Linked DNA regions of Shumkonia mesophila. The main gene of each other region encodes a partner of the protein of the gene in region 2 in a complex. Links are inferred from orthologs where the notes say so. Each region holds a gene or a part of one and is shown on either strand. Other genes may lie near its edges.

The links.
Region 1: the proteins of accC (region 2) and accD are in contact, whole or in part, in a solved structure (PDB 8UXZ), measured with the Escherichia coli proteins. The link is inferred for Shumkonia mesophila from one-to-one orthologs.

The regions. Positions count from the first base shown.
Region 1 is NZ_JAOTID010000001.1:705,879-714,485, reverse strand. What follows is about bases 1-3,000. They hold accD (acetyl-CoA carboxylase, carboxyltransferase subunit beta), read right to left. Parts: upstream 1,993-3,000; coding sequence 1,009-1,992; downstream 1-1,008. Other genes in these bases: trpB (tryptophan synthase subunit beta), read right to left, coding at 2,834-3,000; trpA (tryptophan synthase subunit alpha), read right to left, coding at 1,989-2,837; ODR01_RS03245 (bifunctional folylpolyglutamate synthase/dihydrofolate synthase), read right to left, coding at 1-1,058. Outside these bases: more of trpB, read right to left, coding at 3,001-4,045; ODR01_RS03225 (phosphoribosylanthranilate isomerase), read right to left, coding at 4,186-4,827; pyrF (orotidine-5'-phosphate decarboxylase), read right to left, coding at 4,827-5,537; ODR01_RS03215 (lipopolysaccharide assembly protein LapA domain-containing protein), read right to left, coding at 5,563-5,910; ODR01_RS03210 (integration host factor subunit beta), read right to left, coding at 5,960-6,238; signal peptide peptidase SppA, read right to left, coding at 6,296-7,207; rpsA (30S ribosomal protein S1), read right to left, coding at 7,310-8,607.
Region 2 is NZ_JAOTID010000002.1:85,213-101,574, forward strand. Bases 13,463-16,320 are described here. They hold accC (acetyl-CoA carboxylase biotin carboxylase subunit), read right to left. Parts: upstream 15,633-16,320; coding sequence 14,292-15,632; downstream 13,463-14,291. Other genes in these bases: ODR01_RS03935 (DUF2155 domain-containing protein), read left to right, coding at 13,463-13,687; aat (leucyl/phenylalanyl-tRNA--protein transferase), read right to left, coding at 13,609-14,295; ODR01_RS03950 (acetyl-CoA carboxylase biotin carboxyl carrier protein), read right to left, coding at 15,639-16,094. Also shown: ODR01_RS03870 (response regulator), read right to left, coding at 1-1,041; ODR01_RS03875 (bacterioferritin), read left to right, coding at 1,343-1,849; ODR01_RS03880 (SMODS domain-containing nucleotidyltransferase), read right to left, coding at 1,846-2,844; ODR01_RS03885 (carbonic anhydrase), read left to right, coding at 3,150-3,902; ODR01_RS03890 (cytochrome b/b6 domain-containing protein), read right to left, coding at 3,920-4,459; ODR01_RS03895 (PepSY domain-containing protein), read right to left, coding at 4,464-4,736; ODR01_RS03900 (response regulator transcription factor), read left to right, coding at 4,895-5,554; ODR01_RS03905 (sensor histidine kinase), read left to right, coding at 5,551-6,879; ODR01_RS03910 (vitamin B12-dependent ribonucleotide reductase), read right to left, coding at 6,932-10,606; ODR01_RS03915 (NADH:ubiquinone oxidoreductase subunit NDUFA12), read left to right, coding at 11,073-11,456; outer membrane lipid asymmetry maintenance protein MlaD, read left to right, coding at 11,453-11,938; outer membrane lipid asymmetry maintenance protein MlaD, read left to right, coding at 11,972-12,430; ODR01_RS03930 (methyltransferase domain-containing protein), read left to right, coding at 12,431-13,198; more of ODR01_RS03935, read left to right, coding at 13,274-13,462. UniProt on the Escherichia coli protein: This protein is a component of the acetyl coenzyme A carboxylase complex; first, biotin carboxylase catalyzes the carboxylation of the carrier protein and then the transcarboxylase transfers the carboxyl group to form malonyl-CoA.

The DNA.
Region 1 (8,607 bases), on a different replicon or contig from region 2:
AGCATGCCGAATACCAGGTGCAGCGGGCGGTCCCGCCAGTGGCGGAAATGCTCGGCCAGCACGCGGCCGGCCCCCGGATTGTGGCCGCCGTCCAGCCACAGTTCCCAGCCCTCGGGCAGCAAGGCGGGGAGCGACCCCTTCGTCAGGCGTTGCAGGCGGGCCGGCCATTCGACGGCGCCGAGGCCGGCGGCGATGGCCGCCTCGGGGATGGAAAATCCCGCCATCCGTCGGGCGCAGGCTACCGCCAGCCCGGCGTTATGCACCTGGTGCTTGCCGGGCAACCCGGGGCGGGGCAACGCCAGCGAACGGTCGCCCTCGCAGAAGAGCACCCCCTCGCCGCGGCCGAGCACGAACCAGTCCGCCCCCTCTTTCACCAGCGGCGTACCCAGCGCCGCGGCCCGCCGTTCCAGCACGCGGGCCACCTTGCGGCCCTGCGCCGCCGTCAGGCAGGGAACGCCGGCCTTCATGATGCCGGCCTTCTCGGCGGCGATCTGCTCGAGGGTGTCGCCCAGATACTGCATGTGGTCCATGGAAATCGGGGTGATGACGCTAAGCAGCGGCCGGGGTACCAGGTTGGTGGCATCCAGGCGGCCGCCGAGGCCGGTTTCCAGCAGGGTGACATCGGCCGGCGTGCGGGCGAAGGCCAGCATGGCGGCGGCCGTTGTGATCTCGAAGAAGGTGACCGGCGCGCCCGCGTTGACCGCCTCGCACTCCTCCAGCAACGCCGTCAGGCGGTCGTCATCGATCAGCCGCCCGGCCACGCGAATGCGCTCGTTGAAGCGCACCAGATGCGGCGAGATGTAGGCGTGCACCCGATAGCCCGCCGTCTCCAGGATCGCCCGCAGGAAGGCGATGACCGAGCCCTTGCCGTTGGTGCCGGCAACGTGGACGACGGGCGGCAGCCGCTCGTGCGGGCGGCCGAGCCGATCCAGCAGCGCCTCGACGCGGTCGAGGGAAAGATCGATAAGCTTGGGATGCAGCCGCGTCAGACGATCGAGGACGGGGTCGCTACTCAGCCGACGTTTCCTTTTCCTTGTTGGCCTTAGCCTTGGCGGCAAAGGCCTTGGCGACCGCCGTGCGGGCCGGCTTGGCCGGGGCGGCCGCCTCCTCGGCGTCGCCCAGCGTCACCAGTTCCCCCGGCGGGCGGCGGTTGCGCAGCAGGTCGACGATGCGGATCAGGGTGGCGCGCAGCTCGTGGCGGTTGACCACGATGTCGACCATGCCGTGATCGTAGAGGTATTCGGCCCGCTGGAAGCCCTCGGGCAGCTTGGCGCGGATGGTCTGCTCGATGACCCGGGCGCCGGCGAAGCCGATGACCGCGCCGGGCTCGGCCACGGTAATATCGCCCAGCATGGCGAAGGAGGCCGAAACGCCGCCGGTGGTCGGATCGGTCAGCACCACCAGATAGGGCAGGCCGGCCTCGCGCACGTCCTCGACGGCCAGCGTGGTGCGCACCATCTGCATCAGGGACAGGATGCCTTCCTGCATGCGGGCGCCGCCCGAGGCCGGGACCACGATGAGCGGGGCGTCCTGCACCACGGCGAGGCGGGCCGCCGCCAGCAGGCCCTCGCCGACGGCGATGCCCATGGAGCCGCCCATGAAATCGAAGTTGAAGGCGGCGATGACCACGTTCATGCCGCCCATCTTGCCATGCGCCACGGAAAGTGCGTCCTGGGTGCCGTTCTTGCTGCGGGCGTCGCGCAGCCGCTCGGCATAGCGCTTGCTGTCGCGAAAGCGCAGCGGGTCATTGACCGCTTCCGGCAGCTCGATGATCTGATAGGCGCCATCGTCGAACAGCATCTTGAGGCGCTCGGTGACCGAGAGCCGCATGTGGTGGCCGCAATGCGGGCAGACCCGAAGATTGGCGGCGAGATCGCGATGGAAGATCATCTGCTCGCACTTCGGGCACTTGTGCCAGAGGTTCTCGGGGATCTCCCGCTGGCCGACCAGCTCGCGCAGTTTCGGACGAACCCAGTTCTTCAGCCAGTTCATCGCGCGTCCTCCCGAACGCGGCCGGCGGCGACGCCACCGGCCAGTTCGCTCACCATACCCAAAACGGCCGTGACCAGCCCCGGTTCCGCAACCCCGGCGGCATTCAGGTTCGCGGCCAGGCAATTGACCAGGGCCGAGCCGACCACCGCGGCATCGGCCACCGCCGCCACCTCGGCGGCCTGCGCGGCCGTCTTGATGCCGAAGCCGACGGCGATCGGCAGGTCTGTGTGGCGCCTGAGGCGGGCCATGGCGGCGCCGATATTGGCGACCGAGGCCGAGGCGGTGCCGGTGATGCCGGTGATCGACACGTAGTAGACGAAGCCGCTGGCCCTCTCCAACACGCGCGGCAGCCGCACGTCGTCGGTGGTCGGCGCCGTCAGGAAGATGAAGTTCAGCCCCGCCTTGCGGGCGGGCAGGCACAGGTCCGCCTCTTCCTCCGGCGGCAAGTCGACGATGATCAGGCCGTCGACGCCGGCCTTCCGGGCCGCCGCCAGGAAACGCTCGACGCCGAAGGCATAGATGGGGTTGAAGTAGCCCATCAGGATGATCGGCGTGGCGTCGTCGCCGCGCCGGAAATCGGCCACCAGGCGCAGAGTCTTTTCCAGCGTCATGCCGGCCGCCAGTGCGCGGAGCGAGCTGTTCTGGATGGCCGGGCCGTCGGCCATCGGGTCGCTGAACGGCATGCCCAATTCGATGAGGTCGGCGCCCGCCGCCGGCAGACCTTTCAGGATTTCCGCCGACACCCGGGGATCGGGGTCGCCCGCCGTCAGGAAGGTGACGAGGCCGGCCCGCCCCTTGGCCTTGAGATCGGCGAACCGCCGCTCGATTCGGGTAGCGCCGCTCATAGCGTGGTCCCTTCCAGCCGGGCGATGGTGTCGAGATCCTTGTCGCCGCGCCCGCTCATGTTGACGACCAGCAGGTTGTCGGGCCCCAGGGTGGGCGCCAGCTTGACGGCATGGGCGACGGCGTGGGCCGATTCCAGCGCCGGGATGATGCCCTCCAGCCGGGTGCATTGATGGAAGGCGGCGACGGCCTCGGCATCGGTGATGGAAACGTATTCGACGCGCCCGACGTCGTGCAGCCAGGCGTGCTCGGGACCAATCCCGGGATAGTCGAGGCCGGCCGACACCGAATGGGCCTCCTCGATCTGGCCGTCGGCGTCCTGCAGCAGGTAGGTGCGGTTGCCGTGCAGCACGCCGGGCCTGCCCGCCGCCAGGCTGGCGGCGTGCTTGCCGGTGGCGATGCCTTCTCCGGCCGCCTCGACGGCGACGATGCGAACGGTTGGCTCGTCGAGAAAGGGATGGAAGAGACCCATGGAATTGGAGCCGCCGCCGATGCAGGCCAAAAGGGTGTCGGGCAGCCGGCCCTCGGCCTCCCGCATCTGCTGGCGCACTTCTTCGCCGATCACCGACTGGAAATCGCGCACCATCGATGGATAGGGGTGCGGCCCGGCGGTGGTGCCGATCAGATAGTAGGTGTCCTCGACATTGGCGACCCAGTCGCGCAGCGCCTCGTTCATGGCGTCCTTCAGCGTCGCCGAGCCCGAGGTGACGGGGCGCACCTCGGCCCCCAGCATCTTCATGCGAAAGACGTTGGGCGCCTGGCGCTCGATGTCGGTCTTGCCCATGTAGACGACGCACGGAAGGTTGAACAGCGCGCAGACGGTGGCGGTGGCGACGCCGTGCTGGCCGGCCCCGGTTTCGGCGATGATGCGCCGCTTGCCCATGCGGCGGGCCAACAGCGCCTGGCCGACGCAGTTGTTGATCTTGTGCGCCCCGGTGTGGTTGAGGTCCTCGCGCTTCAGATAGATGCGGGCGCCGCCGAACTCGGCGGTCATCCGTTCCGCGAAGTAGAGCGGGCTCGGCCTTCCCACGTAGGTCTTGAAATAGCCGTCCATCTCGGCGGCGAAGGTGGGGTCGGCCTTGGCCGCCTCGTAGGCGCGCTCGACCTCGAGGATGAGCGGCATCAGCGTCTCGGCGACGTAGCGGCCGCCGTAGATGCCGAAATGCCCGTGCTCGTTGGGCCCGCCGCGATAGGTGTTCGGCTTATCCATGCTGTCCATCGTGCGTTGATCCGGGTGGTCCTCGGGAATGGGCGAAACCGGCCCCTCCCGCGGGCCGGTAATAAACCACAAAGTCGCGGCAAAACGGAGTTCTTTGTTTCGCCGCCGGCGGCGAGGCCGACACGGTTCGTTCAGCAGCGCCCCGCCGCTTGCAGAAATTCCTGGATTTTCAGCACGTTCTTGACCCCCGGCTGGTCTTCGACCCCCGAGGACACGTCGACCGCCCCGGCCCCGCTCTGGCGCACCGCCTCGGCCAGGTTGGCGGCGGTCAGGCCGCCAGCCAGCATCCACGGCCGTCGCCACGTCGCGGCGGCCAGCAGGCGCCAGTCGAAGGAAAGGGCGTTGCCGCCCGGACGGTCGGCCCCGGCCGGCGGCCGGGCGTCGAACAGCAGCATGTCGGCCACTTCTTCGTAGGTCCGCGCGGCGGCCACGTCGTCCGGCCCGGCGATGGGCAATGCCTTGATCACCGGCAGGCCGAAACGGCGGCGCACCTCGGCCACCCGCTCGGGGCTTTCGCGGCCGTGCAGTTGCAGGCGATCGATGCGGGCATGAGCAACAATATCGGCGAGCGCGGCGTCGTCGGCATCGACCGTCAGGCCGACCCGGACGATGTCGCCGTTGGCGTATCCCCCCAGTTCGGCGGCCACGGCCGGCTTGACGAAGCGTGGCGACGGCGGAAAGAAGACGAAGCCGATGTAGCGGGCGCCGCCCGCCGCGGCCGCTTTGACAGCCTCGGGCGTGCTCAGCCCGCAGATCTTGACGTCGACACCCATCACGAGCGGCCGATCTCGTCGGCGATGCGCCGCGCCGCCTCGGCGGGGTCGGCGGCGCCGGTGATCGGCCGGCCGATGACCAGGAAGTCGGCGCCCAGCGCCATGGCCTCGCCGGGCGTGACGATGCGCCGCTGGTCGTCGGCGGCGGCCCAGGCCGGACGGATGCCCGGCACCACCAGCTTGAAGCCGGCGCCGCAGGCGCCGCGCAGGGCGACGATTTCCTTGGCCGAGCAGACGACGCCGTCGAGGCCGCATTCCTGGGCCAGGCGGGCCAGGCGGACCACCTGCTCGGTGGTCTTGCCGGCGACCCCCATCGCCGCCAGATCGTCGTCGGTGAGCGAGGTCAGCACGGTGACGCCCAGCACCAGCGGGCGCGATGGCCCGGCCTCGGCGGCGGCCGCGGCGGCGGCGCGCATCATGGCGGGGCCGCCGGCGGCGTGGACGTCGAGCATGAAGGGATGCAGCGGCAACGCGGCCCGCACCGCGGCGGCCACCGTGTTGGGGATGTCGTGGAACTTGAGGTCGAGGAACAGCGGCAAGCCGGCGGCGTCGATCACCCGGCGCGCGCCCTGCGGGCCGTTGGCGGTGAAGAACTCCTTGCCCAGCTTGAGGCCGCCGACCAGCCCGCCGAGGTCGGCCGCCAGGTCTGCCGCCCGCCCGGGATCGGTGGTATCGACGGCGACGAAGATGCGATTGGTCGGACGGGGCATGTCGATCCCTCGCTGGGAAGCCAAATCAGGCGGAATCCAGCCGCGCCGGCACCGCCGGCCCGGCCGCCGGCTCATCGCCGGCGATGTCGCCCAGCCGCTGGCGCAGGGTGGAAAGTTCCTGCTCGGCGGCGGCGGCGCGCCGGGCGTTGGCCCGCGCGCGGTGACGGGCGCGGCCGCCGGACAGCCAGGCGATGAGGCCGCCCACCACCACGCCGCCGACCAGGCTGGCCAGCACGACGGCGAACAGCGGCGCCTCGACGGAGAACGGCACCGGCCACAGGTCGACCGTGACGGCGGCCCGGTTGTTGACCGCGAAACTGATCACCGCCAGCGCCACTGGCACCATGATGATCCAGGAGAGCAGCCTCGACACGGAGCGTCCTTTCAAGCTTCGGCGGATGGGCGCCCGCCGGAAGGGCCGGTCAGGTATTCAGAATCTGACGCAGCTGCTTGCCGGTCTTGAAGTAGGGAATGTACTTGGCCGGCACGTCGACGGAATCGCCGGTGCGCGGATTGCGGCCGAGGCGCGAGCCCCGCTCCTTGACCGAAAAGGCGCCGAACCCGCGCAATTCCACCCGATCGCCGTCGGCCAGGGCCGCCGTGATCTCGTCGAAAATGGTGGTGACGATCCGCTCGATGTCCCGGTGGTACAGATGCGGGTTGGCCTCGGCAAGGCGCGCGATCAACTCCGACTTCGTCATACCGCAAATCCTTTTCTGGTGCGTCCCCCGGCGGAGCGAGAAGGCGACTCCGCCCGCCTAGCGCCCCTCAGGGTGCCAAACCGAAACCAGCCCGTCAAGTCTAAGTCTTTCAGAAAACACGCTTTTTCCAACCGACGCATCGAGAAGTTCGCGCCACCATCCGTCCTCGCGGGCGATTTCGACGGGGCGCACCGGCAACCCCTCGGCGATGCCCTTGGCCTCGGTCAGCCACTGGCGGGCCTCGGCCTCGCCGCCCAGGTCGTCGACAAGGCCATTGGCCTTGGCCTGCCGGCCGGTGAAGACCCGGCCGTCGGCCAGGCCGAGAACCCGCTCGCGGGCCATTTCGCGGCGTTCCACCACCATGTCGACGAACAGCTCGAAGATGTCGGCTACCACCACGCGCGTCGCCTCGCGGGCCGCCGGGCTGAACGGCTCGAAGGGATTGGGCTGGGCCTTGAGCGGCGCGCTTTTGATGATCTCGGGCCTGATGCCCAGCTTGTCGAGCAGCCCGGTGATGTCGGCCGACTGCATGATGACGCCGATGGACCCGGTGACCGAGCCGGCCCTGGCGAAGACGCGATCGGCCCCGATCGCCGCCATGTAGCCGGCCGAGGTGGCGAGATCGCCCATGACCGCCACTACCGGTTTGGCGGCGGCCACCTCGCGCAGGCCGCGGAACAGCGATTCGCCGCCGACCACGCTGCCGCCCGGGCTGTCGATGTAGACGATCAGGGCCTTGGCGTCGCCGTCCCCGGCAACGGCCGCGAGCGCGTCGGTGCGGGCAGCGTCGTCGAGGATGATACCCTCGACGGTCAGCTTGGCCACGTAGCCGCCCGACACCCCGTCGGCGTAGCGACCGGCCACGGCGGCGATGAAGGCGACGATGGCGACGATCGCCGCCAGCCGCCAAAAGGTCAGGCGTCGCTTGAGGCGACGCCTGTCGATCAAACGGTCGGCATCCAGGGACATTCGACCTCCGTTGCCACCGGGGCGGTCCCGGTCGGGCACCGCCGTCGAACTGTCGTCGGAACCGGCGGGCGGCGGCCCTTCGCCACCGCCCGCACGTTCCCGTTACTCTTCGGCCGCGGGCTCGGCTTCGTCCGATTCGGCCTTGGCCTTCTTCGCCCTGGTCTTCTTGGGCTTCGGCTCGGCCTCGGCCTCGACCGCAGCTTCCGCCGCCGCCTCAGCGACCTCCTCGGCCTTGGGCTCCTCGGCCGTGGGTTCCTCGGCCTTGGGCTCCTCGGACTTGGCGGAGGCCTTCTTCTTGGCGCCGCTCTTGCGCTCGGCCTCGGCCTTCTGCTTGCGCTCGGCCTCTTCGCGCTTCTGCTGGATCGCCGCGCCGAGAATGTCGCCCAGGCTGGCCCCGGCATCGGACGAGCCGTATTCGGCCATCGCCCGCTTCTCTTCCTGGATCTCCAGGGCCTTGATCGACAACCCGAGGCGACGTCCGCCGTGGTCGATCTGGGTGATCTTGGCGTCGACCTTCTCGTCCGCCGCGAAGCGGTCGGGCCGCTGCTCGCTGCGGTCGCGCGACAGGTCGGCCTTGCGGATGAAGCCGGTCATGCCGGAATCGCCGACCTTGACCTCGATGCCGGCGTCCTGAACGGCGATGACCGTGCAGGTGACGACGTCGCCCCGCTTGAGACCGACGACGCCCGACTCGAACGGATCGCTGGTCAGCTGCTTGACGCCCAGGCTGATGCGTTCCTTCTCGACGTCGACGTCAAGCACCTTGGCCTGCACCTTGTCGCCCTTCTTGTAATCGGCCAGGGCTTTTTCGCCCGGCTTTTCCCAGGACAGGTCGGAAAGGTGGGCCATGCCGTCGATCTCGCCGGGCAGGCCGATGAACAGGCCGAACTCGGTGATGTTCTTGACCTCGCCCTCGACCAGGGAGCCGGCCGGATGGGCGGCCGCAAAGGCGTCCCACGGGTTGGTCAGGCACTGCTTGAGGCCCAGGCTGATGCGCCGCTTCTCGGGGTCGGCATCCAGCACCATGACCTCGACTTCCTGGCTGGTCGAGACGATCTTGCCGGGGTGCACGTTCTTCTTGGTCCAGCTCATTTCGGAGACGTGGACCAGACCCTCGACACCCGGCTCCAGTTCGACGAAGGCGCCGTAGTCGGTGATGTTGGTGACGCGGCCGGTGAACTTGCTGCCCGGCTGGTACTTGGCCTGCACGCCCTCCCACGGATCGGCGTCGAGCTGCTTCATGCCGAGCGAGATGCGCTGGGTTTCGGCATTGAAGCGGATGACCTGCACCTTGACCGTCTGGCCGATCTGCAGGGCTTCGCTCGGATGGTTGATGCGGCGCCACGCGATGTCGGTGACGTGCAGCAGGCCATCCACCCCGCCCAGATCGACGAAGGCGC
Region 2 (16,362 bases):
CCATCCCAATTTGCTCTGGTATTCCTGGTCGGTATAGGTGGTGTCGGTGATCAGCAGGTCGGCGCCTTGCAGGAACGTGGTGAGGTTCTTCACATAGAAGGGATTGTAGAACTCGCTCCGTTCGAAATCGAATTCGTGGTCGGTCACATAGCAGACCGAGCGGCCGCGGTATTCCACGCGATAGCCGAGGCACTTGCCGGGGTGGTTGAGCAGCTTGGTGCGTACCGTGATGCCGTCGCCGGCGGAGAACGTCTCCTCTTCCAGGTCGCGGAAGTAGACTCGGGCGCCGAACTGCTTGAGGCGGATGGGGAAGAAGATGCCGTCCATCTGGGCCGAGATCATCTGGCGCATGTTGATGTTGCCGTGCGACGTGCCCAGGATCTCGAACTCGTTGCCGGGAATGTAAAGCGGCCCGAAGAACGGCAGGGCGTTGATGTGGTCCCAGTGCGGATGCGAGATGAAGATCTTGGCTTCCATGCGCTGGCGCCGCGTGGCGATCAGGTGGTCGGACAGGGCCTTGATGCCGGTTCCGGCGTCGAAGATGAAGAATTGGTCCTTGGCAAGTTCCAGCGACACGCAGGAAGTGTTGCCGCCATAGCGCAGCGACTTCTCGCCGGGCACCGGCAGGGTTCCGCGCACGCCCCAGAAGGTGACCTCCATCTCGTCGTCGATGACGCGATAGAGCTTGTCCATGAAGGTCGCGGCGTTGAGCGGCTTGACGATATAGCCATGGGCACCGAGGTCGTAGGCGCGGGTGCGATCGGCCTCGTAGGCCTTGCCCGAAATGATGACGATGCGGGCACCGTGCCGATCCTTCTGCTCGTTGAGCTGTTTGCACAGCTCCAGCCCGTCGGTTCCCGGCATCATCAGGTCGATGAGCACGCAGTCGGGTTTGGCGGCGAGAATTTCGGCCAGCGCCGTCGCGCTGCCGAGGTGATCGATCACCGCATGCCCCTCGGCTTCCAGCAGCGAGCGGGTAAACGCGAGGACATCGGGGTCGTCATCGACCACGAAAAACGTCAGCTTTCTGTTCTGCGGCATCGAACTCTTCTGCCCTTGGCGCCGTCACGGGCCGGAAAAAAAGGCCGCGAACGGCCGAACCACCACCCCACCCCGTCGGGCCTGGCGGGTCCGACCGGAAGCCCCCACGATATCCAAAGCGGAGGGGCGGCGCAACGCCGGACGGCATGCCCAGGGCGGAACCGGTGACGCGGGAAACGAAAAAGCCGCTCTGCCGGCTTCCGCCCCCTTGCAAGTCCCGGTAGAATGATCGGTCGGCACGAATTCAAGCCATCCCAACCGCCGGCGTCGAGCGGCGGAAAGCCAAGAAAGGATTCCCCCCATGCATGAAAAGAGCATCGAACTTCTCAACAAGGCGGTCGCCGACGAGCTGGCGGCGGTCCACCAGTACATGTATTTCCATTTTCATTGCGACGATCAGGGCTACGACCTGCTGGCCGGTCTTTTCAGGCAGACCGCCATCCAGGAGATGATGCACATCGAGGTTCTGGCCGAGCGCATTCTTTTCCTGAAGGGCGACGTCGCCATGAAGGTGGCGGTGCCGGTGAAGGCGATCCGCGACGTCAAGAAAATGGTCCAGCACGCCGCCAAGATGGAGGAAGAGAGCGCCCGCGAATATAACCTGTGGGCCAACGAATGCAGCAGCAACGCCGATTCGGCGTCGAAAAAGATCTTCGAGAACCTCGTCACCGACGAGGAGCGCCACTACGACCAGTTCGATACCGAACTCGAAAACATGAAGAAGTTCGGCGAGAGCTATCTGGCGTTGCAGTCGATCGAGCGCAGCAAAACGATTTCGGGCGCCGGCCGCCCGGGCGGCGCCGCTTAACCGTCGATTGCCGCGCGACCTGGCAGAGCGGTCAAACCGCCCTGCCGGGCGGCGGGCAGGCGGCCGGCGGCGACACTGAACTCGGGACCGAAGATCCGCCGCCATTCCCGGGTGGCTTCTTCCTCGCGGTTGTCGTGTTCCATGGCGCAGGCGCGCCGCGCCCGCCCATAGTCGCGGGCGGCCGCTTCCAGCCATGCGTCGCCGAGATGGAGGCGCTCCAGGGCGCCAGGCGTGAGCAGTTCGCGGCGGGCCTGATGGACCAGCCAGAAAAAGAAGTCCCTGACCATCCAGTCATAGAACAGCAGGCTGCGGCGTGGGTAGATCCAGGCCAGCACGAACTCGGTGACCAGCAGTTCGATGGCCAGCGAGGTCAGCGCGACGTCGTGGGTGCGCCGCCACGCCTTCAGCATCATGATCAGGTGGGTCGCCTTGCCGCCGCTGGCGAGATCGGCTTGGTGCAGGCGGGCCGTCTCGGCGGCGGGATCGGTCGACAGCCATGCCCCCGATTCCTGCGGGGCCGCCACCATCAAGGCGTCGCCGGCGGTCCTGAAACAGGGGGTCAGGCGAACCTCGACGTCGGAGAAGGAACGGACCGACAGCCATCCTTCGCCCGGCTGCTCGCGGGTGGCGAACGTGCTGGCCAGCACGGCCGACATCTCGCCGGCCATCGAGGCGATCATCGGCCGCGCCATGGCGGTCGGCGGCCGCAGCTCGGCCGGCAGGATGTACAGCATGTCGACGGATCGGGCCGGACGCACCGCGGTTCCCTTGCCATAGCCGCCGGTCACGACATGGTCGTCGGGCGCGCGGGCCGGCCGGCCGGACACCGTCAAATGGCGTCCGCGGGGCGGCCGGGGCGGGGCGAACTGGCGGCGCAGGCAATCGGCAACCTCGGTCGCCGCGGCGTGGGCCCGGCGGCGCTCAAGCGGCGTCGGCTGAAGATTGCCGATGAAGGCGTGAAAATGACCGGTGACGTGCCGCCATTCCGTTGCCATCAGACGACCTTTGCCTCAGGCCCTTTCCGGAAAAGGCGGGCGGTCCCGGAGCCCATCTCCGGGACTCGCCCAGCAGTTCCCAGGGAGGATCGCCAGAAGAGACGGTTCATCGCCACCATCCGCTTGTCGAACGCGCTAGCCTGCCATCCATGTGATGGGATATGGGCTCATGCCACATTTGGTAGTAGCATATACAAAATAATGGATGACAACAAGGTTCGTTGCGCTAGATGTATGAAGGCGGAGAGGTTTTTTCCCGCATTTCGATGGAAAAGCAGCCAATGAGAATACCGGTGATTGCGACCATGACCCGTCGGCGCCTCGTGCTCGGCGCCCTGGCCTGCCCGATCTGCCTCGCCGCCGGCCGGGTCCTGGCGGCGGAGGGCGCCCATTGGGGCTATGCCGGAGCGCAGGGGCCCGATCGCTGGGGCAAACTCGATCCCGCCTACGGCGCGTGCGGGGCCGGCCGCGAGCAGTCGCCGGTCGACCTCGATGGCGCCGTGGCCGCCGATCCGCCGGCGGTCGTGCCACACCTGAAACCGGTGCCGCTGCGCGTCATCCACAACGGCCACACCATTCAGGTGGACGGCGCCGGCGGCGGCCATACGACGATCGGCGGCAAGGCCTACGACCTGGCGCAGTTCCATTTTCACCACCCGAGCGAACACCGGGTGGCGGGCCGGGCTTTCGCCATGGAGGCACACCTGGTGCATCGCGCCGCCGACGGCGAGATCGCCGTGCTGGGCGTACTGATCGAGGCGGGGCCGGCCAATCCGGCGCTGGCGGCGGTGTGGGTGGCGATGCCTCGCGCCGCCGGTCCGGAGGTGACGACCCCCGGCATGGTCGATCCGTCGGCGCTGGTGCCCGGTGGCAGGTTGTGGCGCTATGCCGGTTCACTGACGACGCCGCCCTGCACCGAGATCGTGCAGTGGGCGGTGTTCCAGATGCCGGTCACCGCGTCGGCCGACCAGATCGCCACCTTCGCGGCGCTGTTTCCCGACAACACGCGGCCGATCCAGCCGCTCGGCCGCCGCTTCCTGCTCAGGTCCGACGGTTAGGCCCGGCGGCGACGCGGTCAGGAGACGTCGGTGGGTCCCGGCGCCCGCTTGCGGCCGCCGATCATGGCCCGCACCAGGTTTTCCTTGTGGCGCCGGCTGGCGAAGATGACCCCCGCTACGTGGGTGGCGACCATGAACAGCATCAGGGTGGCCATCGCTTCGTGCGTCTCTTCCACCCACTCGGCGCCCCAGAAGGAGTCGAGCGTCAGCATCCAACCGGTGGCGGCGGTGCCGGCCATGGCGAGAATCAGCCCCAGGATCATCAAGCTGCCGGCCGGATTGTGGCCGAGATAGCGCGGCTCCTTGCCCTTAAGCGTGGCCCCGACATAGGCCGCGACGTCCCGCGGCGAGCGGATGAATTGGGAAAACCGGGCGTAGCGCGGGCCGACGAGACCCCACACCAGACGAAAACCGATCAGGGCGGCGGCGGCGTAGCCGGCCCATTCGTGAAGGTTGTCCCACTCGTCGGCCGTCAGCCACGCCACCGCGAAGCTGACGACCAGGCTCCAGTGGAACAGACGGACGACCGGGTCCCAGACCTTTACCGTCTGTTCCATCGGATCAACCCTCGACCTTTACCTTTACCGTTTCCAACGTCTTCGGGTCGAAGTAGGCTTCGACGCGATGTCCCTTGTCGTCGATGGCGTAGGCCTCGTAGCAGCCGTCTTCGGTCTTGAGCTTCTTCACGTTCCAGCCGGCGGCCTGCAATTTCTGCTGAAGGGCTTCGCGAGGCTGCCATTCCGCCATCGGGACGGTGCAGCGGTCGGCGGCGACGGCGGCGCCGGTTCCCAAGGTTGCGAAGGCGAAGGCCGTGGCGACGAGGGTGCGGGTCATGGGTTGGGCTCCATTTCAATGATTGCGATGGGGCAAACATAAAGATCCCGCCTGACGTGAACCTTAAGCGGCGGCCCTTCGGGCTTCAGCTTGGCTTCAGGTCCGCAGGTCACAAAAGACGAAGCCTAACGGCATCGGGAAGGCAGCTCAGGCAGGCCATGCGCATTCTCTTGATTGAAGACGACGAGGCGCTGGGACGCGCGGTGGCGGAACAGGTGGCGGCGGACGGTCACGCGGTCGACCGGGTGACCTGCGTCGCCGATGCCGCCGACAGCGTGCGGGCCGTGTCCTACGATCTGGTCCTGCTCGACCTCATGCTTCCCGACGGGCGCGGCGTCGATTTCCTGCGCGGCCGGCGCGCCGCCGGGGACGCCACGCCGGTCATCATCCTGACCGCCCGCGACCAGATCACCGATCGTATCGCCGGCCTCAACGCCGGGGCCGACGACTACTTGGTGAAGCCCTTCGACCTGTCCGAACTTTCCGCCCGCATCGCCGCCGTCGCCAGGCGCTACAGCGGCAACCCCAATCCGCTGGTGGCGCTGGGCGACCTGGACATCGATCTTGCCTCGCGCGCCGTCTACCGGGCCGGTCGGCCGGTCGACCTGACGGCCAAGGAATGGGCGATTTTCGAGGCCCTGATCCAGCGGCCGGGCGCCATCCTCTCCAAACGGCAGCTCGAAGAGCGCCTCTACGATTTCGGCGCCGAAATCGAAAGCAACACCATCGAGGTTCACGTCAGCCGCCTGCGCAAGAAGCTGGACCGAAAGGTCATCGAGACGGTACGCGGCATGGGCTATCGATTGGGCCGGCCATGAGCGGCAGGGCCAGTCTGCAGCGACGGCTCGGCGTCGGCCTCGCAGCCGGGGTCACCCTGATGTGGCTGGCCGCCACGATGGCGGCGGGCATCGTGGTGCGCCACGAACTCGACGAAGCGTTCGACAGCGCGTTGCAGGAAACTGCGCAGCGGCTTCTGCCGCTGGCGGTCATTGGCATCATCGAGCGCGACAGCGACACCGAGCAGGCGGTGGCGGCCTTGGGAAAGCACGAGGAATTCCTGACCTATCTGGTCCGCGACAAGTCGGGACGCATCCTTTTGCACTCGCACGACGCCGATCTTGAAAAGTTTCCAGCCGAGCCCTCGCACGGCTTCCGCCAGACCGCTTCCCATCGCATCTACGGCGAGGCGGCGGTCAGCGGCACCATCTTCATCCAGGTGGCGGAGCCGCTTGCCCACCGGCGGTTGGCCGCGATCGAGGCGTCGGTGGCGCTGTTCCTGCCGCTCCTCTTCCTGGTGCCGGTCAGCCTGCTCGGCGTCTGGATTTTCGTGCGCCGCAGCATGCGTCCGGTCATCGGCCTGAAAGAGGAAATCGAAGCGCGCAGCGGCGCCGACCTGTCGCCCCTTGTGGCCCGCGCGCTTCCCGCCGAGATCGGTTCCATCGCCGACTCGGTAAACCGGCTGATGGAACGCGTACGCCGGACCCTGGAAACGGAACGCAGCTTCACCGCCAACAGCGCCCACGAGCTCAGGACCCCGATCGCCGCCACGCTGGCCCAGACCCAGCGTCTGATCGCCGAGGCGCCGGAGGGGCCGGTGCGGGAACGCGCCCGCCGCATCGAAGGTTCGCTGCACGACCTGACACGGCTGTCGGAAAAGCTGATGCAACTGGCCAAGGCCGAGGGCAGCGCGCTGCTGTCGGAACGGCCGCAGGACCTGACCGGCGTTCTCGTCCACGTCCTCGACGAGTTCCGAGGCAAGGGGGACGAGCCGCAGCGGCTTCGCCTGGCCCTGCCGGCGGGGACCACCCTGATGTCGGCCATGGATGCCGACGCCTTTGGCGTCCTCATGCGCAACCTCATCGAGAACGCCCTCACGCACGGCGAGCCGGGCCGGCCCGTCGACGTTGTGGTTGCGGACGGTACCACGATCCGGATCGTCAACGACGGTCCGGTCGTACCGTCCGACGTCCTGGCCCGATTAAAGGAGCGCTTCGAACGCGGCGCCACCAGGGCCAAGGGGGCGGGCCTCGGCCTGGCGATCGCCGAAGCCATCGCCACCGGCGCCGGGGGCAAGTTGCTGCTGCTTTCCCCCGCCAGCGGCCGGCAGGGCGGCTTCGAGGCCGTGGTCAGGCTGCCGGTGTAGGCAAAAAAAGGGGGGCCAAGGCCCCCCAGCTGCCCCTTGACTTCCCGTCGTATCAGCTGCACCCGCTCGTCGAACCGCAGGTCATGCACTTGAGGCAGGTGCCGTTGCGGACCATGGTGAAGTTGCCGCACTCCTCGCAGGGATCGCCTTCGTAACCCTGCATCTTGGCACTGCGCATCTTCTCGACGCGGTGGCCGCCCACGTGCGTGACGTCGGCATGGCCGCTTTCCACATACATCGTGGCGCCGCCGTTGCCGCCGGCCACCGCGCTGACGGTGCCGATGCCGGTCATCGCCTGGGCTTGGTCGGCCTCGCCGGCCTTGCGGCGGTTGCCGCGCAGTACCAGCAGGTTGCGCCGCACGAAGCCCTGGCTGGCGAAGCGGCCGACCACCTCCAGCGCCTCGGCGGAGGTGACCTCGGGCAGGTTGCCCTCGCGGTTGCCGCGCCCGACGGTATCGGGCGTCAGGTCGTGGGGCTCGACATGGGCGAGGTCGTGGCGGCCGAGGTAGGAGACGGCCAACTCGCGGAACAGGTAGTCGAGGATCGAGGTGGCCATCTTGATGGTGTCGTTGCCCTCGACGATGCCCGAGGGATCGAAGCGGGTGAAGGTGAAGGCTTCGACGAATTCCTCCAGCGGCACGCCATATTGCAGCGCGATCGAGATGGCGATGGCGAAGTTGTTCATCAGGCTGCGGAAGGCGGCGCCTTCCTTGTGCATGTCGATGAAGATCTCGCCGACCCTGCCGTCCTCGTATTCGCCGGTCCTGAGGTAGACCTTGTGGCCGCCGACCACCGCCTTCTGGGTATAGCCCTTACGGCGGTCGGGAAGGCGGCGGCGCGAGGCCCGTTCCCGCTCGACGATGCGCTCCACGATCCGCTCGGCGATGATCTCGGCGCGCGCCGGGTTGGCCTGCTCGATCACCGCCTCGACCGTGTCCTCGATATCGTCGTCGTCGAGGAGCGCGGATTGCAGCGGCTGCGACAGCTTGGAGCCGTCGCGATAGAGCGCGTTGGCCTTGAGCCCCAGCGTCCAGGACAACATGTAGGCGTTCTTGCAGTCCTCGATGGTGGCGGCGTTGGACATGTTGATGGTCTTGGAAATGGCCCCCGAGATGAACGGCTGGCAGGCCGCCATCATGCGGATGTGGCTTTCCACCGACAGGTATCGCTTGCCGGTGCGCCCGCACGGGTTGGCGCAATCGAACACCGGCAGGTGCTCGTCCTTGAGACCGGGCGCGCCTTCCAGCGTCATGGCGCCGCAGGCGTAGGTGTTGGCCGCCGCGATGTCGGCCTTGGAAAAGCCAAGCGCCGTCAAAAGGTCGAACGACACGTCGTTGAGGTCGTCCGCCGGGATGCCCAGGGCTTCGGTGCAGAAGGCCTCGCCCAGCGTCCATTTGTTGAAGACGAACTTGATGTCGAAGGCTTCGGCGACGGCCTTCTCGATGGCCTCGATGGCGCCGTCGGTGAAGCCCTTGGCCCGGAGCGTCTCGTGGTTGACGCCGGGGGCGCCGGCCAGGGTGGCGTGGCCTACCGCGTAGCGGATGATGGCGTCAACCTCGCCTTCGGCATAGCCCATGCGGGCCAGGGCCTGGGGAACCATGCGGTTGATGATCTTGAAATAACCGCCGCCGGCCAGCTTCTTGAACTTCACCAGGGCGAAGTCGGGTTCGATGCCGGTGGTGTCGCAGTCCATGACCAGGCCGATGGTGCCGGTTGGCGCGATCACCGTGACCTGGGCGTTGCGGAAGCCGTGCTCGGTGCCGGCGTCCAGCGCCTTGTCCCAGGCCCGCGCCGCAGCGGCGGCCAAGGCGGCGTCGGGGCAGGTCGCGGCTTCCAGCGGAACCGGCGGGATCGACAGCGCGTCGTAGCCGTCCCTGGCGCCGTGCGCGGCCCGCCGGTGGTTGGCGATGACGCGCAGCATGGCCTTGCTGTTGCGCTCGTAGCCCGGGAAGGCGCCCAGTTCCTCGGCCATTTCCGCCGAGGTGGCATAGGCGACGCCGGTCATGACGGCGGAAATGGCGGCGCAGATGGCGCGTCCCTCGGTCGAATCGTAAGGGATGCCGTTGGCCATCAGATAGCCGCCGATATTGGCGAAGCCGAGGCCCAGCGTGCGGAACTCGTAGGACAGTTCGGCGATGCGGGCGGCCGGGAACTGCGCCATCAGCACCGAGATTTCCAGCGTGATCGTCCACAGGCGGACGGCATGCTCGAAGGCGGGAACGTCGAACGTCGCGTCGTCGCGCCCGAACGGCATCAGGTTGAGCGAGGCCAGGTTGCACGCCGTGTCGTCGAGGAACATGTACTCCGAGCACGGGTTGGAGGCGTTGATGCGTCCCGAGTTCGGGCAGGTGTGCCAGTCGTTGATGGTGGTGTCGTACTGCATGCCCGGGTCGGCGCAAGCCCAGGCGGCATAGCCGATCTTGTCCCACAGCTCGCGGGCCTTGAGGCGTTTGGAGACGCCGCCGTCGATGCGCCGCTTCAGATCCCACTCGCCGTCGTTCTTCACCTTCTCCAGGAAGTCGTTGGTGACGCGGATGCTGTTGTTGGAATTCTGGCCCGACACGGTCAGGTAGGAATCCGAATCCCAGTCGGTGGTGAACACCGGGAAGTCGACCTTGTCGAAACCCTGGCGCGCGTACTGGATGACCCGCTGGACGTAGTTGTCGGGGACCATGGCGCGCCGGGCTTCGCGGATGGCCTTCTTGAGCTCGGGGTTCTTCTTGGGATCGAAGCGGTCCTCGCCGGCGCCGGCGCAGGCCGCCATCACCAGCTTCAGGTGCTTGTTGGCCATCCGGGAGCCGGCGACCAGGGCGGCGACCTTCTGCTCCTCGTAGGCCTTCCAGTTGATGAAGTTCTCGACGTCGGGATGGTCGATGTCGACCACGACCATCTTGGCGGCCCGCCGGGTGGTGCCGCCCGACTTGATGGCGCCGGCGGCGCGGTCGCCGATCTTAAGGAAGCTCATCAGGCCCGAGGATTTGCCGCCGCCCGACAGCGCCTCGTTCTCGCCGCGCAGGCGCGAGAAGTTGGTGCCGGTGCCGGACCCGTACTTGAACAGGCGCGCCTCGCGCACCCACAGGTCCATGATGCCGCCCTCGTTGACCAGGTCGTCGTTGATGCTCTGGATGAAGCAGGCGTGCGGTTGCGGATGCTCGTAGGCCGATTCCGAACGCACCAGTTCGCCGGTGCGGAAATCGACGTAGTGATGGCCCTGGGCCGGGCCGTCGATGCCATAGGCCCAGTGCAGGCCGGTGTTGAACCACTGCGGCGAGTTGGGGGCGCCCAACTGGGCGCACAGCATGTAGCGCATCTCGTCGTAGTAGGCCTTCGCGTCGGCCTCGGAATCGAAATAGCCGCCCTTCCAGCCCCAGTACGTCCACGCCCCGGCCATGCGGTCGAACACCTGGGTGGCGGTGGTTTCGCTGCCATAGCGCTTGTCGGCGGGCAGGGCGGTCAGCGCGGTCTCGTCGGGGATGGCCCGCCACAGCCACGACGGCACGCTGTTTTCCTCGACGCGCTTCAGCTTGGCGGGAACGCCGGCCTTGCGGAAATACTTCTGGGCCAGGACGTCGCATGCCACCTGCGACCAGTCGGCCGGCACCTCCATGGTGTCGAGCCGGAACACCACCGAGCCGTCGGGATTGCGAATCTCGCTCGACGTGGTCCGGAACTCGATGGCTTCGTACGGTGACTTTTCTGCCCTGGTAAAGAACCGCGTGACTCGCATAACTCCCCCTACTGCGCGCATGGCCGTCAAATTGTGCGTTATGTAGGCTCCGGACCCTCCACCGGAGCGGCAGCCACCAGACCCCCCGTCGTGTTAACCACAACAAATGGTGGGGTCGGCGGTGACGCAGAACAAAATGTAGACGAGAGCGGTTCTCATCGCAACTACATTTCGTGCCTGAAACGGAGAAAAAGGACTGGATCTGGTATACGTTTTTGGATAAAGGCGCCGCCGACGGGCGGCGGCGCGGGGGATTCCCGGGCCTGGCGGGCGAATCGGCGCGACGTCGCCGGCTGACCGGTCCGCGACCCCCGCCGAAGCGGGCCTTGGCCGGTCCGCCGCGGGCTGGACGGCGGCCATCCCAAGTGCCATATTGGCCGCGCCGGCCGGGCGGTCGGCCCGTCCTTCGCCGCGGGCGGGGGCGAGGTTCAAATCAGACCGAAAGCGGATACTGCCCTTGATTACGATGGGAACGATTTTCTCGACGTTGTTCGGCAGCCGGCTGGTCGGGACCGACGAATTCGGCAATCGCTATTACCAGGCCAGGCGCGGCCGCCGGTATGGGCGCGAGCGCCGGTGGGTGATCTACAAGGGCGGGGACGAGGCCTCGAAGGTGCCGTCGGAATGGCACGCTTGGCTGCACCACACCGTCGCCGAACCGCTGACCGAAAAGGCGGCCCTGGCACGGCCGTGGCAGAAGGAACACCAACCCAACCTCACCGGCACCGAGCGGGCCTATCGGCCGAGCGGCCACGAACTGGCGGCGCGGCACCATGCGCCGGCGACCGGCGATTACGAGGCATGGTCGCCGGACGGCGGCCTGGCGGACGAACCGGCACGCGGACAATGAGGCAATCGGTCAAGGAAGTGGCGGTGGGCGGCGTCGTTTTCGCCGCTTTCGCGGCCATCGTCGTGTTTTCCTTCGCCGCCCGCGACATGGCGGCGCGGGCCACCGAGACCGGCTATGACCTGACGGCGACGTTCAATCGCATCGACGGCCTGGCGGTGGGCAGTTCGGTTCGCCTGGGCGGCGTCCAGATCGGCGCCGTCAAGTCGTTGAGCCTGGACAAGCACTTCCGCGCCGTTGCCCTTCTGCACGTGGACACCGACGTCGCGCTGCCGGCCGATACCTCGATCGCCATCCATACCGACGGCCTGTTCGGCAGCAAGTACCTCGAACTCGAACCCGGCGGCGACCCGGAGCCGTTCAAGAACGGCGATTCCATCCAGTTCACCCAGGACGCGCTTCTGGTCGGCGACCTTCTGGACCTGATCATCGCCCAGGGCCGGGCGCGGCTGTCGGCGGACAAAGAGAAAAAGGCGGCGCCGTGACGGCGCGTCCGCCTGGAAAGAAAGGGCCAACCCATGGGTAGAAACCTGATCGAAACCGTGATGGGCGCCGTCGTGCTGCTGGTGGCCGGCCTGTTCGTGTTTTTCGCCTACGACCTGGCCCAGGTCGAAACGGCCCGGGGCTACGAGGTCAAGGCCAATTTCCTGAGGATCGGCGGCCTGACGCGCGGCAGCGACGTGCGCATCAGCGGCATCAAGGTGGGTACCGTGCTGGATGCCCGCCTCGATCCCGCCACCTTCGACGCGGTGGTGACGCTGGCCATGATTCCCGATGTCAAGCTGCCGGCCGACACCCAGGCCAGCATCGACAGCGACGGATTGCTCGGCGGCAAGTACGTGCGCCTGGAGCCCGGCCAGGCGGCCGAGCGCATCGCCGACGGCGGCACCATCGCCAAGACCAAGGACTACCGCTCGCTGGAGGATCAGGTGGGCGAGATCATCTTCCTGGCTACCGGTGGCGAAACCAAGAAATAGATGACCCGGCATTCCGTCGTTCCCGGCCAATCCTGGACGCCCGAGGGATACGCGCGCAATGCCGGATTCGTGGCGGCGTTGGGAGAGCCGGTCGTTACCCTGCTGGCACCGCGTCCGGGCGAGCGCATTCTTGACGTCGGATGCGGCGACGGTGTCCTGACCGCCAAGCTGGCCGCAATCGGCGCCGATGTCGTCGGCATCGACGCCAGCCCCGAATTGGTTAAGGCGGCCCAGGATCGTGGCCTCGACGCCCGCCTGCTGGATGCCCACAGCATGGCCTTCGAACAGGAATTCGACGCCGTCTTCAGCAATGCCGCCCTTCACTGGATGGCCGATCCGGCCCGCGTCGTCGCCAACGTCTTCCGGGGGCTGAGGCCGGGCGGCCGCTTCGTCGGGGAATTCGGCGGCAAGGGCAACGTCAGGCTGATCACCGAAGCGCTGCTGGCCGCGCTGGCGCGGCGCGGGGTAGACGACCGCCGGGCCTTTCCCTGGTACTTTCCGGACGCCGAAGACTTCTCCGGCCTTCTGCGGCGGAGCGGATTCACGATCGAGCGGATGGAATTGTTCGAGCGGCCGACCCCGTTGCCGACCGCCATCGAGGGATGGCTGGCGACCTTCGGCGGGCCGTTCCTGGGCCGCATCGCCGAAGCCGAGCGTCCGGGGCTGGTTACCGAAGTGGTGGGCGATCTGGCGCCCAGGCTGCGCGACGCGGACGGCGTCTGGCGGGCCGACTATGTCCGTCTTCGATTTGCCGCAATCCGCCCCTAGCTATGGGGTGGTTGTCGGCGCCTGGGCGCCGGTGCTAATACCGGTGCCAGCTTGGAAACGGGGAATCGGCAAGGCATGGTCAATCGCGCAATCGTGGCGGGACTTCTGACGGCGGGCCTGATGCTCCCGGCTTCGGCCCGGGCCGAGACCTATAACACGGCGGTCCTTCAGGGACTGGACAAGGTGACGGCGCGGGTTACCAAGCTGGAGGCGCCGGTCGGCGAAGTGGTGCGCTTCGGGACGCTCGAAATCATCGCCCGCACCTGCGAGAAGCGGCCGCCCGAGGAGCCGCCGGAGAGCGCCTCGTTCCTCGACATCTGGGAAGTCCGGCCGGGCGAGGCGGCGGTCAGCATCTTCCGCGGCTGGATGTTCGCCTCCAGCCCGGCGCTGTCGGCCATGGAGCACCCGGTCTATGACGTCTGGGTGGTCGACTGCCACAAGACCGAGTCGAGCGCCGAACCGACATCGCCTTCCGGCAAGTCTCCGTAGAAACGGGCGTCGACGGCCAGCGCCGTCTCCAGCCTGCGGCGATAGGCGCGGGCCGGAACTTCCTCGACGCCGAAGCGGGCCAGGTGCTCGGTGACGAACTGCACGTCGAGCAGCACGTATCCGCCCAGCCGCAGGCGCGCCACCAGGTGGACGAGGGCCACCTTGCTGGCGTCGCGCACCCGCGAGAACATACTTTCCCCGAAAAAGGCGCCGCCCAGGGCCACGCCGTACAGGCCGCCGACGAGTTGTTCTCCCTGCCAGCATTCGACGGAATGGGCGAAACCCCGTTGGTGGAGCGCGGTGTAGGCCGCGACGATCGGCTCGTTGATCCAGGTTTCCGGATGGCCGGGCCGGGGCTCGGCGCAGGCCCGCATCACCGCCTCGAAGGCGGTGTCGCAGCGCACCGCGAAAAGGCCGCGCCGGACGGTCTTGCGCAGGCTGTGCGGCACGTGGAACCGCTCGATCGGCAGCACGCCGCGCAGCCTGGGCTCGACCCAGAAGACGCTTCGCGCCCGGCGGCTTTCGGCCATCGGGAAGACGCCCGCCGCATAGGCGCGCAGCAAAAGATCGGGAGTCAGTTCGAGATCGCTGTCGTCGGACCCGCTCATTGCCCCCCGACAAACCGCTCCAGCCAACGGTTGTCGTACTCGCCGTTGATGAAGTCGGGTTCGGCGAGCAGGCGCTGATGCAGGGGAATCGTCGTCTCCAGGCCGTCGATGACGAATTCCTCGAGCGCGCGGCGCAAACGCATCAGGCACTCGTTGCGGTTTGTCCCATAGACGATCAGCTTGGCGATCATGCTGTCGTAGTAGGGCGGCACCGTGTAGCCGGCGTAGAGCGCCGAATCGACCCTGACGCCCAGGCCGCCCGGCGCGTGGTAATCGCCGACCCGGCCCGGGCAGGGCAGGAAGGTCACCGGATTCTCGGCGTTGATGCGGCATTCGATGGAGTGGCCGGTGAAGCGGATGTCCTCCTGCGCGAAGCCCAATGGCGCACCGGCGGCGACGCGGATCATCTCGCGCACCAGGTCGAGGCCCGAGATCATTTCGGTCACCGGATGCTCCACCTGCAGGCGCGTGTTCATTTCGATGAAATAGAACTCGCCGTTCTCGTAGAGGAATTCCATCGTGCCCAGGCTGCGGTAGCCGATCTTCCGGGCGGCGTCGGCGGCAATGCGGCCGATTTCGGCCCGTTGCACGTCGTTGAGGGCCGGCGAGGGGGCTTCCTCCAGGAATTTCTGGTGGCGGCGCTGCAACGAGCAGTCGCGTTCGCCCAGATGGACCACGTTGCCGTGGGCGTCGGCCAGGATCTGCACCTCGATGTGGCGCGGCGTGCGCAGGTACTTCTCGATGTAGACCTCGGGATTGCCGAACGAGTTCTCGGCCTCCTTGCGGGCCTGCTCGAAGGCGGTCTGCAGGTCGTCGGCGGTGTCGGCGACCCGCATGCCGCGGCCGCCGCCGCCGGCCGAGGCCTTGACCAGCACGGGATAGCCGATGGCGGCGGCGATGGTGCCGGCCTCGGCCAGCGATTCGACGGCGCCCGGCGAGCCGGGAACGACCGGCAGGCCGGCTTCCTTGGCGGTGGTGCGGGCGACGATCTTGTCGCCCATCAGCCGGATATGGTCGGGCGACGGGCCGATGAAGACGAAGCCGTGCTCCTCGACCATCTGGGCGAAGTCGGCATTTTCCGACAGGAAGCCGTATCCGGGATGGATGGCCTCGGCGTTGCTGATGGTCGCCGCCGACAGGATGGCGTGCGCATTGAGATAGCTTTTGGCCGGCGCCGGCGGGCCGATGCAGATGGCCTCGTCGGCCAGGCGCACGTGCATGGCGTCGGCGTCGGCCGTCGAATGGATGGCCACCGTACGGATGCCCATCTCGCGGCAGGCGCGGTGAATGCGCAGCGCGATCTCTCCGCGATTGGCGATCAGGATTTTTTCGAACATGCGCCGTTACTCGACGATCAGCAGGGGTTCGCCATACTCCACCGGGGCGCCGTTGGCGACGAGGACGCGCGTCACCTTGCCGGCCCGCACGCACTTGATGGGGTTGAACACCTTCATCGCCTCGATCAGCACCAGCGTCTGGCCGACCCGCACCTCGTCGCCGACCTGGATGAACGGCGCCGCGTCCGGTTCGGGGCGGATGTAGGCGACGCCGACCATGGGCGAAAGGACGGCGCCGGGATGCTTGGCGGGGTCGTTTTCGACCGCCGCAATGGCCGCGGCAGGCGCCGAAGGGGCCGCGACGGCGGCGAAGGCGGCCGGGGCGAGGCTTCCTTTGGCGACCCTAAGGTGCCATTCCTGGGTCCCGTACTCGATCTCCGTCAGGCCCGTCTCGTCGAGCAGCTGGGCCAGCTGGTGCACAAGCGCGGAGTCGATTTGCGGTTTGCTTCCTTCCCTCGGCATAGATCCTCTCTCAGGCGTTCAGACGTTCAGGCGCTCGGGCCTACTGCAATACCCGCGTTTCGGAACCGGACGGCGATGGAAAAACCACCGTCGCGGGCCGATGGCTTTCGTGGGGCGGAATACTCGGGTTTCCGGGCGTCGAAGGCAAGGCTTCGGATCACCTTTTTTGAAATCAACGCATTGATCGTGGCTGGGTCCCGACTTATAACACGCGCGCTGCATCGGCTAACAGTCTGTTTCCTTGTCCCCGGCCGGTTGATCCGGCCCG